Linked DNA regions of Zymomonas mobilis subsp. pomaceae ATCC 29192. The protein of the gene in region 2 interacts with the protein of the main gene of each other region in a pairwise test. Links are inferred from orthologs where the notes say so. Each region holds a gene or a part of one and is shown on either strand. Other genes may lie near its edges.

Region 1 (4,999 bases), 470 kb from region 2 along the record:
ACTTCCTGGATCAAGGCTATAGGTGCCGGGTAAATCCACGACATTAACAGGACAACCATCTGGCAAAGCCATGTGGCCGTATTTACGCTCAACTGTGACCCCCGGATAATTTCCTACTTTTTGATGTGCCCCCGTTAATGCATTAAATAAGGCAGATTTACCCGTATTCGGGTTTCCTACCATTGCAATTAACGGAGTACTGACCCCCGCTTTGTCCATGACTGGCGGTGAACTATCCCCACAATGCTCGCTCATATAAGTTAGGCCTGTCCTACTGAAGAAGATAGAATAGTCTCATTGGAAACGGGCACAGTCTGATCTGCCTGTGAAGTACTTACAGGGGGTTTAACCGAGATAACAGCCGCTTCATTTTGACGAATAGCAATCAGCATGTTGTTGACGCGGCAGGCAATGGGATCATGACTGATAGGGGCTAGATGTTGAATTTCTACTTCTGCCCCTTGATAGAAACCTAAGTCACGTAAACGCCGTCCTATTTGAGGATCCAAGGCTGACCAATCAACATCGGTTATAACTGTTGCCTGTCGTAGCGGCAGTTGGTTAAGACGCATAGATATTATCCCGTTAAAAAGCAGACATATAATATAATTAAATTTCTTAATTTTGAATTATTGGAATAGAAAATATATTATAGCTCCAAAATTCAATCTAGTGAGTAGTCTCATAAAAACAAATTTAATGCAACTTATTATCAATAAGAATAATGTTACGATATATTGTATCAATATTGTAACATCCGTACAGGGGCAAGCATTGAAAAATATACTCTTTACTCCAGCACTATTTTAGGATTTATCCCACGGAATTCATGCTACAAATCAGATAATTCTGTCATAATAAAGAAGCTATCCGCGCCAGGATCATCGGCATCTTAAAACCGACAAAAAGCTTTTTGTACTTGTTTCAAGGTGTTTTTACTATGTCTTATACCCCGTTTGTGCCTCTTAGGATTTTTTCTGGTTTTACGATGCTGGAAGGGGCAATCGAACCCAAAGACATTACTAAATACGCGAAGAAGCAAGGTTTCCCTGCCGCCGCTATCTGTGATCGTAACGGTCTTTATGGGGTAATGACTTTTTCAGATAGTGCTAAGAAGGATGGTGTTCAGCCTATCATGGCTACCTTTTTAGCGGTCGCACGACCTCTTCGCGGTGGTGAAAAAGGAGGCCAAGAATTAGTCATCGACTGGATTGCGCTCTATGCTCAGGATGAAACGGGCTATAACAATCTATGCACCTTGGTCTCTCATGCCCATCTTGATCGTCCACTCGATCAACCGCCGCATGTGCCGATGGAGATATTAGAAAAATATACAGATGGCCTTATAGCTTTAACAGGCGCAGGCGAAGGCGCGCTCGTAAGATTGCTGGCGGCTGAACAGCAAGAAGAAGCCGAAGCCTATCTTGATAAACTGCAAACGCTTTTTCCCGATCATCTGTATATAGAGTTAGCAAGACGGGATGATCCTATCGAAGAAGCCGCCGAAGAAGGCCTTATCACGTTGGCTTATGCGCATGGTATCCCTTTAGTTGCGACTAATCCTTCCTGTTTTTTAGAGGCTGATTTTCATCCTGCCCATGATGCAATGTTATGTATCGCCGCTTCGGCTTATGTAGATAGCCAAGAGCGCCGCCATAGTTCTCCCCATGCGTGGATAAAATCGGGCGCAGAAATGGAACGTCTTTTTGAAGACATTCCAGAGGCTATTCAAAACACACTTGTTGTGGCCCAGCGCTGTGCCTTCGCGGCTCCCGTTCGTAAACCGATTTTGCCCAGTCTGGCCGGTGATAGGGAAGGGGAAACCCTGATGCTACGCAAAGACGCATGGGCAGGATTAGAATCGCGCCTTGCCGCCATGCCGAGGCCCGTTAACCGTGCGCGCTATGAAGAACGCCTAAAGTACGAATTAAATATCATCGAAAATATGGGATTTCCTGGCTATTTTCTAATCGTTGCCGACTTCATCAAATGGGCAAAAGCTAATCAAATTCCCGTAGGGCCGGGACGAGGTTCGGGTGCTGGGTCGGTCGTTGCTTGGGCGCTTACCATTACCAATCTTGATCCTTTACAATTAGGTTTGTTGTTTGAACGCTTTCTTAATCCAGAACGCGTTTCCATGCCGGATTTCGATATTGATTTCTGCGAAACGCGGCGTTCCGAAGTTATCAGCTATGTGCAGCATAAATATGGTCTGGATCACGTTGCCCAGATTATTACTTTTGGAAGAATGAAGGCGCGCGCCGTTTTAAAGGATACCGGTCGCGTTTTACAAATGAGTTATGGACAGGTCGATAGGTTAGCTAAATTAGTTCCTAGTCAGGTTAGTGATCCTTGGACATTGGATCGCGCGCTAAAAGGCGTTCCTGAAATCACCAAGGCTTATGATACAGAAGAAGAGGTGCGGCGGCTTTTTGACCTTGCTATGAAATTAGAAGGTTTGCCACGCCACAGTTCAACCCATGCCGCAGGCGTTGTTATTGGTGATCGGCCCTTACATCAATTAGTACCGCTTTATCGTGATCCGCGATCTGATTTTCCCGTCACGCAATTCGACATGAAATATGTTGAAAAAACAGGATTGGTCAAATTCGACTTTTTGGGTCTTAAAACGCTTTCAGTACTGAACAAAGCGCTTCAAATGTTAAAACAGCGCGGTATTGAAGTTGACCTTGATCATATCCCTCTTGATGATGAAGCCGTTTTTGAACTTTTAAAACAGGGTGACACAGTCGGTGTGTTCCAGTTGGAATCGGAAGGGATGCGCCGCACGCTTGCCGCGGTGAAACCAACCCGTTTTGAAGATATTATTGCCCTTGTTGCGCTTTATCGTCCGGGACCTATGGATAACATTCCCAGTTTTGGGGCTCGTAAAAACGGGGAAGAAGAGATTGAGTATCCCCATCCTTTATTGGAACCCGTACTCAATGAAACCTACGGCATTATTGTTTATCAAGAACAGGTGATGCAGGCGGCTCAGGTTCTGGCTGGTTATTCTTTAGGGGAAGCCGATTTATTGCGGCGCGCCATGGGTAAAAAAATTCAGGCCGAAATGGACGCCCAAAGGTCACGTTTTGTGGAAGGGACAAAACAGCATAATATCGGTGAAAAACAAGCCAATGAGCTATTTGATTTAATCGACAAATTTGCCGGTTATGGTTTTAATAAAAGTCATGCCGCCGCTTATGCCTTGGTCGCTTATCAAACGGCATGGCTAAAAGCGCATTTTCGGGCAGAATTTTATGCTGCCGCTATGTGTTTTGATATGACGCTTACAGATAAATTGCAGATATTTGTGGATGATATGCGGCGTTCTGGTTTGCGTTATCTTGGGCCGGACATCAATCATAGTCAGTCTGGATTTATCGTCGAAGAAGGCTGTGTCCGCTATGCACTGGGCGCTTTAAAGGGCGTTGGTGAAAAAGCAATGGATGACATATGCCGCGAGCGCGATCTAAACGGCCCCTTTAAAAATTTGGATGATTTTGTCAATCGGATCAATCCGGCCCACCTTAATCGGCGGCAATTGGAAAGTCTCGCCTCAGCGGGCGCGTTTGATTCTCTTAATATCGAACGCTGTGCAGTGCATCGCAGTAGCGAAATGATCATCGCGATGGCGGCTAATATTTCTCGTATGCGGGATAGCGGACAAGGTGGGCTGTTTGGCGCGGCAGAAATGGCTATGCCTTCTATTCAATTACCTGATGATAAAGTCTGGACTTTGGCCGAACGGATGACAGCGGAAAAAGAAGCTTTTGGTTTTTTCTTTTCTTCTCATCCCCTTGATCATTATCATTCTTTATTGTCGGCCATGCGGATAAGAAGCCGGACAGATATTAACAGGATGATTCCACCCGCCGATAATAGTCGGATACCGACACAAATGGGCGCAATGATCGAAGAGATACGCTGGCGCAATTCGGCTCGGGGCCGCCGTTATATGATGATTGCTGCTTCGGACACCTCTGGTCAATTTCTGGCCAGTTGTTTTGATGATACGGCCGCAGAATCATTGGAAAAAGCGGCTAAAGATAACGCCTGTGTTATTATGCAGGTTGAATTAGACTGGCGATCAGGGGATGAAACGCCCCGTATTTCTGTGCGGAGCATCCAGTTTTGTGAGGCGTTAACCGCTTCGGTACGGTTAAGGATGAAGATTGAGACCGGAGAACCTGAAACGGTCAAGGCTTTATCGGATTTGATTAAACCTCATCACGGTGGTCACGGGGAGTTATATATTACGGCTCTTTTGCCCCTACCACAGGGTGGGCGCGCTGAAGTATTGATCGGTCGTGATTATATTTTAGACGCCGAATTAAAAGCCCGCATAGAACGACTATCGGGTGTGCAGGCGGTCCATTTTGGTTCGACTTTTGAAGAAAAACAGACGGCCTGATTCTTCTGGCCGTCTGTATCGAAGACTATAAGGTTTGGAATGGCTTGATTTTAAATCAAATCAAGTTTTCTTCTTGTAAATGTTTCAGGCGGATAGCCATTATCATCATCCCAATACCTTCACTGACAAAGGCGAAACCGACAGCCCAACCTAAAAAGGCAAGGGCAACGGCTGAATTGGAAAAGAAGAGGAAAAAGGCTATAATGAGGTTAATAACACCTCTTAAAATGAGCCAACTTCTTTCTTGAATGATCCGGCTAGCAATTAATAACTCGGTTACCCCGACAAGGAACAACCAACAGGCAATTAACCAGACAATGGTTAAGGCGCTAGCGATTGGATATTCAATGGCAATAATACCGGTAATAATGGCAATGATACCGCAAATAATATCAAGCCAATGGCCGCGTATCCGACGACTGCTTAATCCTGAAACTGTAGCAAAGGCACCGGCAATAATTAACAACCATCCAAAAAATATGCCGCTTGCGATAGAGGTTACAAAAGGAAAACATAAGGCTGCAACACCAAACAGGATTTGGCAAACAGCATAAGCCATTGTCCAGCCCCAGCTGCGGTTCTCAG
Region 2 (7,663 bases):
AACCATCATGTGCTGTTTGATCGGCGAAAACAGCTATAGCATCACTTTGATTATTGTTTAATAATTCAGATGATTTCATTAAAAATGTATCATCATTACTGAAGTATATTTGGGCTTAGTTTGTAAAAAGTATTTTTTACAGCAGAGTAGGCTGCTATAACTCGATTTGATTGTGAACAAGGCTGTTCTATGGCATCTTTTTTACTATTGATAAGATTAACCGTTTCCACAGCCCTGTTGATTGCTTTTTGCTGATCGGTCACAGAAAGCTGTTTATCTACTTCTATTTTTATTGCCCCAAAATAAGAGTAAAGCGTAAAGCTAATTACATTAAATGTAAGATTTTTATTATCATTGAGAGATTTGAAATCATTTTCTGATTTTTCATCTTTATCATTAAAATTAATATTTTGTGTTGTTGGCGGAAAACAAATATTTCCTATTAAAGAATGAGTATTTGACCCATCACTACTACCTATTATGTCAATGTTATTATCATTATTAGAAATTTGTACGGTGCTAGAGCCGTTACAAGAGGTAGGCGTATTCGTATTTGCTGTTCGTATTTGCTGCGGTAACAACTATAGGGTGTCTTCATGGGTAGATGAGGGATCAGTGGCGTCAGAATTAGGATCTTGCCAATAGCGAACTGTGCTGGATGTTGATGTAGATATAGCTGTCATGACCCTCCCCTTTATTAAACATTGTTTATTATGACGGTTTTGTTATTAAATTTTTTAACAAAAATAATGAAAATAATTTTTTTATAAAAAATGTTATTTATTATTTTCTATAAGTAACATATTTTAAAAAATGAGATGTTTTAACGGTTATATATAATTTTGTTTAAAAATAATATCAGATAAGACAGTAAAAAATTAAGACAGGATCTTTGGGAATTACTGCTATTATTCTCTATATTAGAAATTTTTTTGGAAAAATTTATGGCCTTTGTTCTTGCGTCATCCTCTAAAATCAGAGCCACACTTTTAAGGTCGGCAGGTGTATCTTTTTCTATTAAAACCGCAGAAGTGGACGAAACCGCTCTCAAGCATCAATGGCAGGCCAATAAAAAAGATAATGCTCGTTTGGCGCTTGCCTTGGCAGAAGCCAAAGCGTTGGCCGTCGCTGAATATTGCCCTGATGATTTAGTCGTGGGCTGCGATTCAACGGTTATTACAACCGAAGGGGATTTATTGAGCAAGCCGAAAGACCGTGATGAGGCTGCCCAGCATTTGCGGGGTTTAGCCGGAAAACCCCACATCCTGACCAGTGCCTTTGCCGTGATCGAGCAAGGGCGCTGTGTTTTTCATTATCAAGATCAAGCGCTGTTAACGATGCGCCTTTTTTCTGAAGATTTTTTGGAAAGTTATCTCGATCAGGAATGGCCAGAAATTAGCTATTGTGTCGGCGGGTACCGTCTTGAAGGGCTGGGTATTCAACTTTTTGATAAGATTGAAGGGGATCATTTCACCATTATGGGGCTGCCCCTGCTCGCTTTACTTGCCTATTTGCGAAAACGCTCAATAGTAAAGATATGACTCAGAATACTCTTTATCGCCCGAACCCTGCCGTTGCAGGGGTTATCGGTTGGCCTATCGCCCACAGCCAGTCCCCGATGTTGCATCGTTTTTGGTTAGAGGCTTGTCAAATTAACGGTGACTATAGCCGTTTTCCGGTTCATCCGTCCCATCTGGAGCAGAGTATTAAGGCTTTGCCCGCTTTGGGATTTAGAGGGGTTAATGTCACCGTTCCTCATAAACAAGCTGTGATACCTTTTTTAGACAGCATTGATCCTTTGGCCGAAAAAGCCGGTGCTGTAAATATTGTAAGCGTTGAAGAAGACGGGCATTTAAAAGGGTATAACAGCGATATTCCGGGTTTTATGGAAGCCTTACAAACCCCGATGCAGCACCAAGGGGAAGGTTTACGAAAGGCCTTTATTATTGGTGCCGGTGGTGCCGCCCGCGCTGTGGCTCTGGGATTAACAGCGGCAGGTTTTACGTGCCAGATTGTCAATCGTAATCCTGAAAAAGCGCGCGCGTTAGCGCGGGATATTGGCGCGTTGCGGGGAGATTTGGATTTTCATAGTCTTGAAGATAATCGTGAACCGGAATTTCTTTTACAAGATGGTGAATTAGGGTTGATCGTTAATGCTACGACCTTGGGCATGACGGGGCAGCCGCCGCTTGATATTAGTCTTGCCAAAGTAGATTCCCGCACGCTTGTTTATGATGTGGTGTATGCACCTTTGGAAACACCCTTGCTAAAAGCGGCTAAAGCACGGGGTCTTAAAACAATTGACGGGATGTCGATGTTGATCGGACAGGGCGCTGTTGCTTTTGAAATTTTTTACGGCTGTAAACCCCCAAGGGATCAAGATCAGGCGTTAAGGGCTTTATTGACTTCTCGGAAATAGGCGAAAGTTATGATTATTTTAGGCCTGACCGGCTCTATTGCGATGGGTAAATCGACGGTAGCTACTCTTTTTTCGGCCATGAAATTACCTGTTTTCGATGCAGATAAGGTCGTTCATCAGCTACAAGGCCCCCAAGGAAAATTGTTACCAGCGATTGGTCAGGCCTTTCCGGGTGTTATTGATGCTAATGGCGTTAACCGGCAAAAATTGGGATCTATGTTGCTTGCTAATCCAGCCGGTTTTTCGCGTTTAGAGGCTATTATTCATCCGGCTGTTGTTCAGGAATTAAGGCATTTCTTGCGGCAGCATCGTAGCCGTCCGCTTGTTATTATTGATATACCCTTATTATTTGAAGCCGGATTTGATCGCCTGACCGATTATATTGCCGTTGTTTCTGCACCCAGTTGGATCCAGCGTCGTCGCGCTTTGAAAAGGCCAAATATGACCGAATCACGTTTTTACGGCTTGCTGTCACGACAGTGGCCAGATCGGAAAAAAAGACAATTAGCCGATTTTATTATTAGGAATGGGGGCAATATTGCCCAAACAGCGGCTCAGACGAGAAAGATCGCCGGTTGCCTTGTGGGGCAAGGTAGCCGATACTAATGCTATGCGCGAAATTGTATTTGATACCGAAACTACTGGCCTTAGTCCGATTGATGGCGATCGGCTGGTCGAGATCGGTTGCGTCGAGCTGATCAATAAAGTTGAAACCGGCCGTAGCTTCCATTGCTATTTTAATCCAGAACGTCCTATGAATGCGGTCGCAGAATCCATTCATGGACTGTCGGATAAGTTTTTAGCAGATAAACCTCTTTTTGCAGAAAAGGCGAAATCCTTTTTGGATTTTATCGGTTTTTCACCGTTGGTTGCCCATAACGCGGCTTTCGATTTTGGTTTTTTGAATCATGAATTAGGCCGATGTGGCTATTCAGCCATCTGTATGACCCGAATGGTGGATACCTTGGCGATTGCCCGTAGTAAGCATCCGGGGGCCAAACATACTTTGGATGCGCTTTGCACCCGCTATGGCATTGATCGTAGCCATCGCGTCAAGCATGGCGCTTTGCTGGATGCTCAGTTGTTAGCCCAACTTTATGTTGAACTGACGGGGGGGCGTCAGATTGGTATGGCCTTGGGCGATGATTCTGCTTCGGGGGGACGTAAGGACGGCTATAATACAGCCTCTCAGTCGAAAAACCGGAAACCAAGACGGAATCCCCGCCCCCATCAGGCCAGCCCGCAAGAGTTGCTGCGTCATGGCGCTTTTATTGATAAAATTTCCGATCCCGTTTGGCGTCAAGCTTAGGATAGAGAGATCGAGATTGCAATAATAGAATGATCGAATATTACGGGATAAAATCCTGTTATTTAGCAATTTTTTTGATTATAAATAAAGCAGGGTTTATTTAGGAGCGTATGGAGGAAGGCTAAGATGGATATTCGTATTTCTGGCCATCAGATTGATACTGGTACTGCTCTAAGGCGTTATACTACCGATCATCTTGAAGATGTTATTGGTAAATATTTCCCTAAATGCCTAAGCTCAACCGTAACATTTGGCAGCCGAAGACAGGCGGTTATTTCTTGCGACATTATTGTCCATGTGATGCGCGGTATCATTCTAAAAGCTTCTGGTACTGGTAAGGATGCCCATTTGGCCTTTGATCAGGCCTTAGGTAAAATAGAAAAACAGCTTCGTCGCCATCGTAGTCGTTTACAAAGTAAAATGCAGTCAAGCACACCGGCGCCTGCTTTGAAAACAGCTGCGCTTACCCCTGAAGAAGAAATACTGGATAACGCGCATTATACTGTTTTCGAGGTTGATGATGCCGTTGAAAGCGGCGAACATCCTCCTATTATTGCAGAAATGCAGGTGGATATACCAGAAACCTCGGTATCTGATGCGGTATTGATGCTTGATCTTCGTAATACGACAGCTTTATTGTTTTTAAACAGTAAAACAGGCCTTTATAATATGGTCTATCGTCGTTCTGATGGTACGATCGGTTGGGTTGAACCCAATTAAACCAAGCCGCCATAATTGATAAATGGGGTAGAGAATTTATTTCCATAGAGGGGTAAAGCGTATCGCTTAATTGAAAGCAGAAGCGCTTTACCGCCTTGGAAGGCTTGATTTTATCTTTTCAGATTTTGGTGTTTTCTTAATACAGCATCTTTTCTGATCCGATGCTGCGATCTTTGAAATCGTGGGCATATAAAGGCGAAAATAGATGAATAAACTGGCCGAGATTATCGGGCCGGACAGGATTGAAACGGCTTTTAATCCCTCTAATAAAAAGAGTTTATTTCAGCAGGTTGGTCAATGGGCTGGCCAAAAATTTTTGATTAATCCTAAACAGATTGTTGAGCGTCTGCATGAAAGAGAACATTTAGGATCAACCGGTTTTGGTCATGGTATTGCTATCCCCCATGGTAAGCTGGATGGTCTGAAGCATGTTTCAGGATTCTTTGTACGTTTAAAAGAACCTATTGAATTTGATGCTGTCGATAAACTGCCTGTTGATCTGTTATTCTTCCTTTTTTCACCAACAGACGCAGGCATTGATCACCTGCGGAGTCTTGCTTGTGTCAGCCGTCGTTTGCGGGATGGCGATTTGCGGGCAAAATTGCGAGGGGCTTCGTCTGGCGATGCCCTTTATGCTTTATTAATTGATGAAAATGAGACCAAGTGATGTCTGAACCGCGTTTAGCAACGCATATGCTGATTAAGGCTTTGCTACGGCAAATGGATGCAGCGGGACAGTCAATGATGATTTTAAAAAAGGGGGATCAAGAAGCCGGCGGTCTTATTTTGATGGTCGTTGAAAAAGGTATTCCCCTTTTTCTGTTAGAACGTATTTTATTAGAAAATGGGCAGTATGGATGGGGGCGTGTAGGCCCCAAGGAAGGTGCGGAACCTGAGGCCTTTCGCCAATATCTGGAGAAGCGACAGCGTTTCGATCCCGATATTTGGTTAGTTGAATTAGAAGGACGGCAAAGTGAAGCCCTTGCCGTCACCTTATTTTCTTAAAAGATATTGAGACCCTTTTTAGCGTGGTCTTGGCCCCATCATGATTTTCTTTTGTGTTGGTTTAGCCTCGTCAAGCACTTTCAGAATAGCGTTTGATCGATTATCCTGTTCTGCATAGTCCCGTGCAGATCGGCCCGCAATATGATCGGTTATCTTAGGGTCAGCGTGATTATCTATCAGCACCCTTACCATGGGTAGATTGTGATTTTGAACCGCCATAATAAGCGGTGTTTGGCCGCTATTATCGGTTATATTGGGATCGGCGCCGCCTTCTAACAGAAGTTGTGCCCCATCTGTCCAGCCGATTTCTGCGGCTAACATAAGAGGGGTTTCGCCTGCCTTGTTTTTAAGATCAATTTTAGCTTTTTTATAGATAAAATAAGCTAGCCATTGTATATCGTGGGCTCGGGTAACAATGTGAAGGGCTGTATCGCCACTGCTATAGTCTTTTGTGTTAATCAGACTTTGCTGTTGATCAATACTGCTGGTAATTTTATTCGTGTCGCGGTCTCGGACAGCTCTTAAAAAGCTATAATCTTCGTTTTGAGCAAAAGCGGATATTGGTACGGTGAGAACCATTCCGGCCAGCAATAAACCGAAAAACTTTTTAGAGCACATTTCTATCTCCGAACCATCCATAAAGGGCTGTAACAGGCAGTTATCTTCATTTTACGGTATTATTTTTTATTGGTATCTGTCAGGCGAATAATAATAACAGATTAAGCAGCAAATTTTCCTTTGAATAGCCTGTTAACGCAGGTCTTTTCGATAAATATTTTTTAAAAGAATAAAATGTCTCTTTTTATAAGCGTTATAGCAAGGGTTTTTGAATGAATGATCGGTTTTGGGAAAAAATTCCACTCGATGCTTTGAAACGGGAAGAATGGGAATCTTTGTGTGATGGCTGTGGTAAATGCTGTTTATTCAAACTGGAAGATGATGATACCGGTGAAGTGCTTTATACTAATGTAGCTTGCCGCCTATTGGATTGCACTAGTGGTCAGTGCCGAGACTATCGGCATCGCCGTTTATCCGTTCCAGAATGTGTACGGTTAAGTGCTTCGATGTTGGGTACTATTCCTTGGCTACCTGAAAGCTGTGCCTATCGTTTGATCTATGAAGGTAAGTCTTTACCCGAATGGCATTATCTGATTTCAGGTGATCGGGAAAGCGTTCATAAAGCCGGAAAATCGGTGCGCGGATGGACGATCTCGGAAGAGTTTGCCGGTGATCTTGAAAATCATATTGTTGAGCATGATGTTTGATCCTTTTGTCTAAAATTATAGGATATTCAAAAAGAATTTTTAAAGGCATCTTAACACCTTATAAAGGCATCATTTCGTTCAATGAGTCTATTGACCACTATTGTTTCTTTAAATAGCGTCCGCGCGTAATACTCTTTCATTGGGTTGCATTGGGTTATTTGGGCATCCTTTTCCATTGGGTACCGCTTTCACACAGGATAAGCTTATGGGTTCGTGCTGGAAAAATAACAGCCTTCTTTTGTCGCCATTATGTGTCAGTATCTATCTTACACTTATGTCTTCCTGTCTTGAAGCTCAGGCTCTACCTTTAATGCCTCCCAAATCGAAAAATACCAATCCCCTCTTACAGGCAGGACAATTGCCTGAGACAAGGGGAAGGGATACGGTTGATACGTCGAAAAATGCGGCTATGCTTTCTCTGGAAGTCGCCACAAATCAACTGCCATTGGACTCTAAAGCGGCGCCTTCTGCTGAAAATAGTGATTTGATTGTGACCGCTGAAAGACGGTCGGAGAATGTCCAGAATATTGGTAGTTCTATCAGTGTTCTTTCTGGGGATACCCTGACAACCCGTAACGTTAACAACGTCTTTGATCTTCAATATCAAACCCCTTCTTTACAGGTAACGCCTCAGTTCGGCAGCGGCCAGCCTGCTTTTGCTATTCGGGGTGTGGGCTTTAACGATTATTCCAGTAATAATGCGCCCACTGTGGGTATTTATATAGATGAAGTCGCCAATCCGGTGCCTTTTGCGACGAATGGTATGATGTTTGATATTCAGCGGGTGGAAGTATTAAGAGGCCCGCAAGGCACCCTTTATGGTCGGAATACGACCGGTGGGGCAATCAACTATATTCTGAATAAACCAACCGATACCTATAAGGGGGGATTATCTGTTCAGTATGGGCGGTTTAATGCCACCAAAATTGACGGATATGTGTCGGG

The links. Proteins that work in one complex are often made in the same cells at the same time.
Region 1: the proteins of dnaQ (region 2) and dnaE interact in binary tests that used the Escherichia coli proteins (3 or more experiments, as listed by UniProt). The link is inferred for Zymomonas mobilis subsp. pomaceae ATCC 29192 from one-to-one orthologs.

What each region holds. Positions count from the first base shown.
Region 1 is NC_015709.1:1,820,365-1,825,363, forward strand. What follows is about bases 592-4,614. They hold dnaE (DNA polymerase III subunit alpha), read left to right. Parts: upstream 592-940; coding sequence 941-4,414; downstream 4,415-4,614. Other genes in these bases: ZYMOP_RS08140 (HdeD family acid-resistance protein), read right to left, coding at 4,470-4,614. In the rest of the region: feoB (ferrous iron transporter B), read right to left, coding at 1-255; ZYMOP_RS08130 (FeoA family protein), read right to left, coding at 261-572; more of ZYMOP_RS08140, read right to left, coding at 4,615-4,999. UniProt on the Escherichia coli protein: DNA polymerase III is a complex, multichain enzyme responsible for most of the replicative synthesis in bacteria. This DNA polymerase also exhibits 3' to 5' exonuclease activity. The alpha chain is the DNA polymerase catalytic subunit.
Region 2 is NC_015709.1:1,348,696-1,356,358, reverse strand. The notes cover bases 1,922-4,878. They hold dnaQ (DNA polymerase III subunit epsilon), read left to right. Parts: upstream 1,922-3,029; coding sequence 3,030-3,728; downstream 3,729-4,878. Other genes in these bases: ZYMOP_RS05935 (PTS sugar transporter subunit IIA), read left to right, coding at 4,654-4,878; hpf (ribosome hibernation-promoting factor, HPF/YfiA family), read left to right, coding at 3,855-4,448; coaE (dephospho-CoA kinase), read left to right, coding at 2,429-3,025; aroE (shikimate dehydrogenase), read left to right, coding at 1,922-2,419. In the rest of the region: ZYMOP_RS05970 (hypothetical protein), read right to left, coding at 1-79; ZYMOP_RS05965 (hypothetical protein), read right to left, coding at 96-581; ZYMOP_RS05960 (Maf family protein), read left to right, coding at 945-1,541; more of aroE, read left to right, coding at 1,538-1,921; more of ZYMOP_RS05935, read left to right, coding at 4,879-5,115; ZYMOP_RS05930 (DUF1491 family protein), read left to right, coding at 5,115-5,453; ZYMOP_RS05925 (ankyrin repeat domain-containing protein), read right to left, coding at 5,472-6,071; ZYMOP_RS05920 (YcgN family cysteine cluster protein), read left to right, coding at 6,284-6,718; ZYMOP_RS05915 (TonB-dependent receptor), read left to right, coding at 7,029-7,663. UniProt on the Escherichia coli protein: DNA polymerase III is a complex, multichain enzyme responsible for most of the replicative synthesis in bacteria. The epsilon subunit contain the editing function and is a proofreading 3'-5' exonuclease.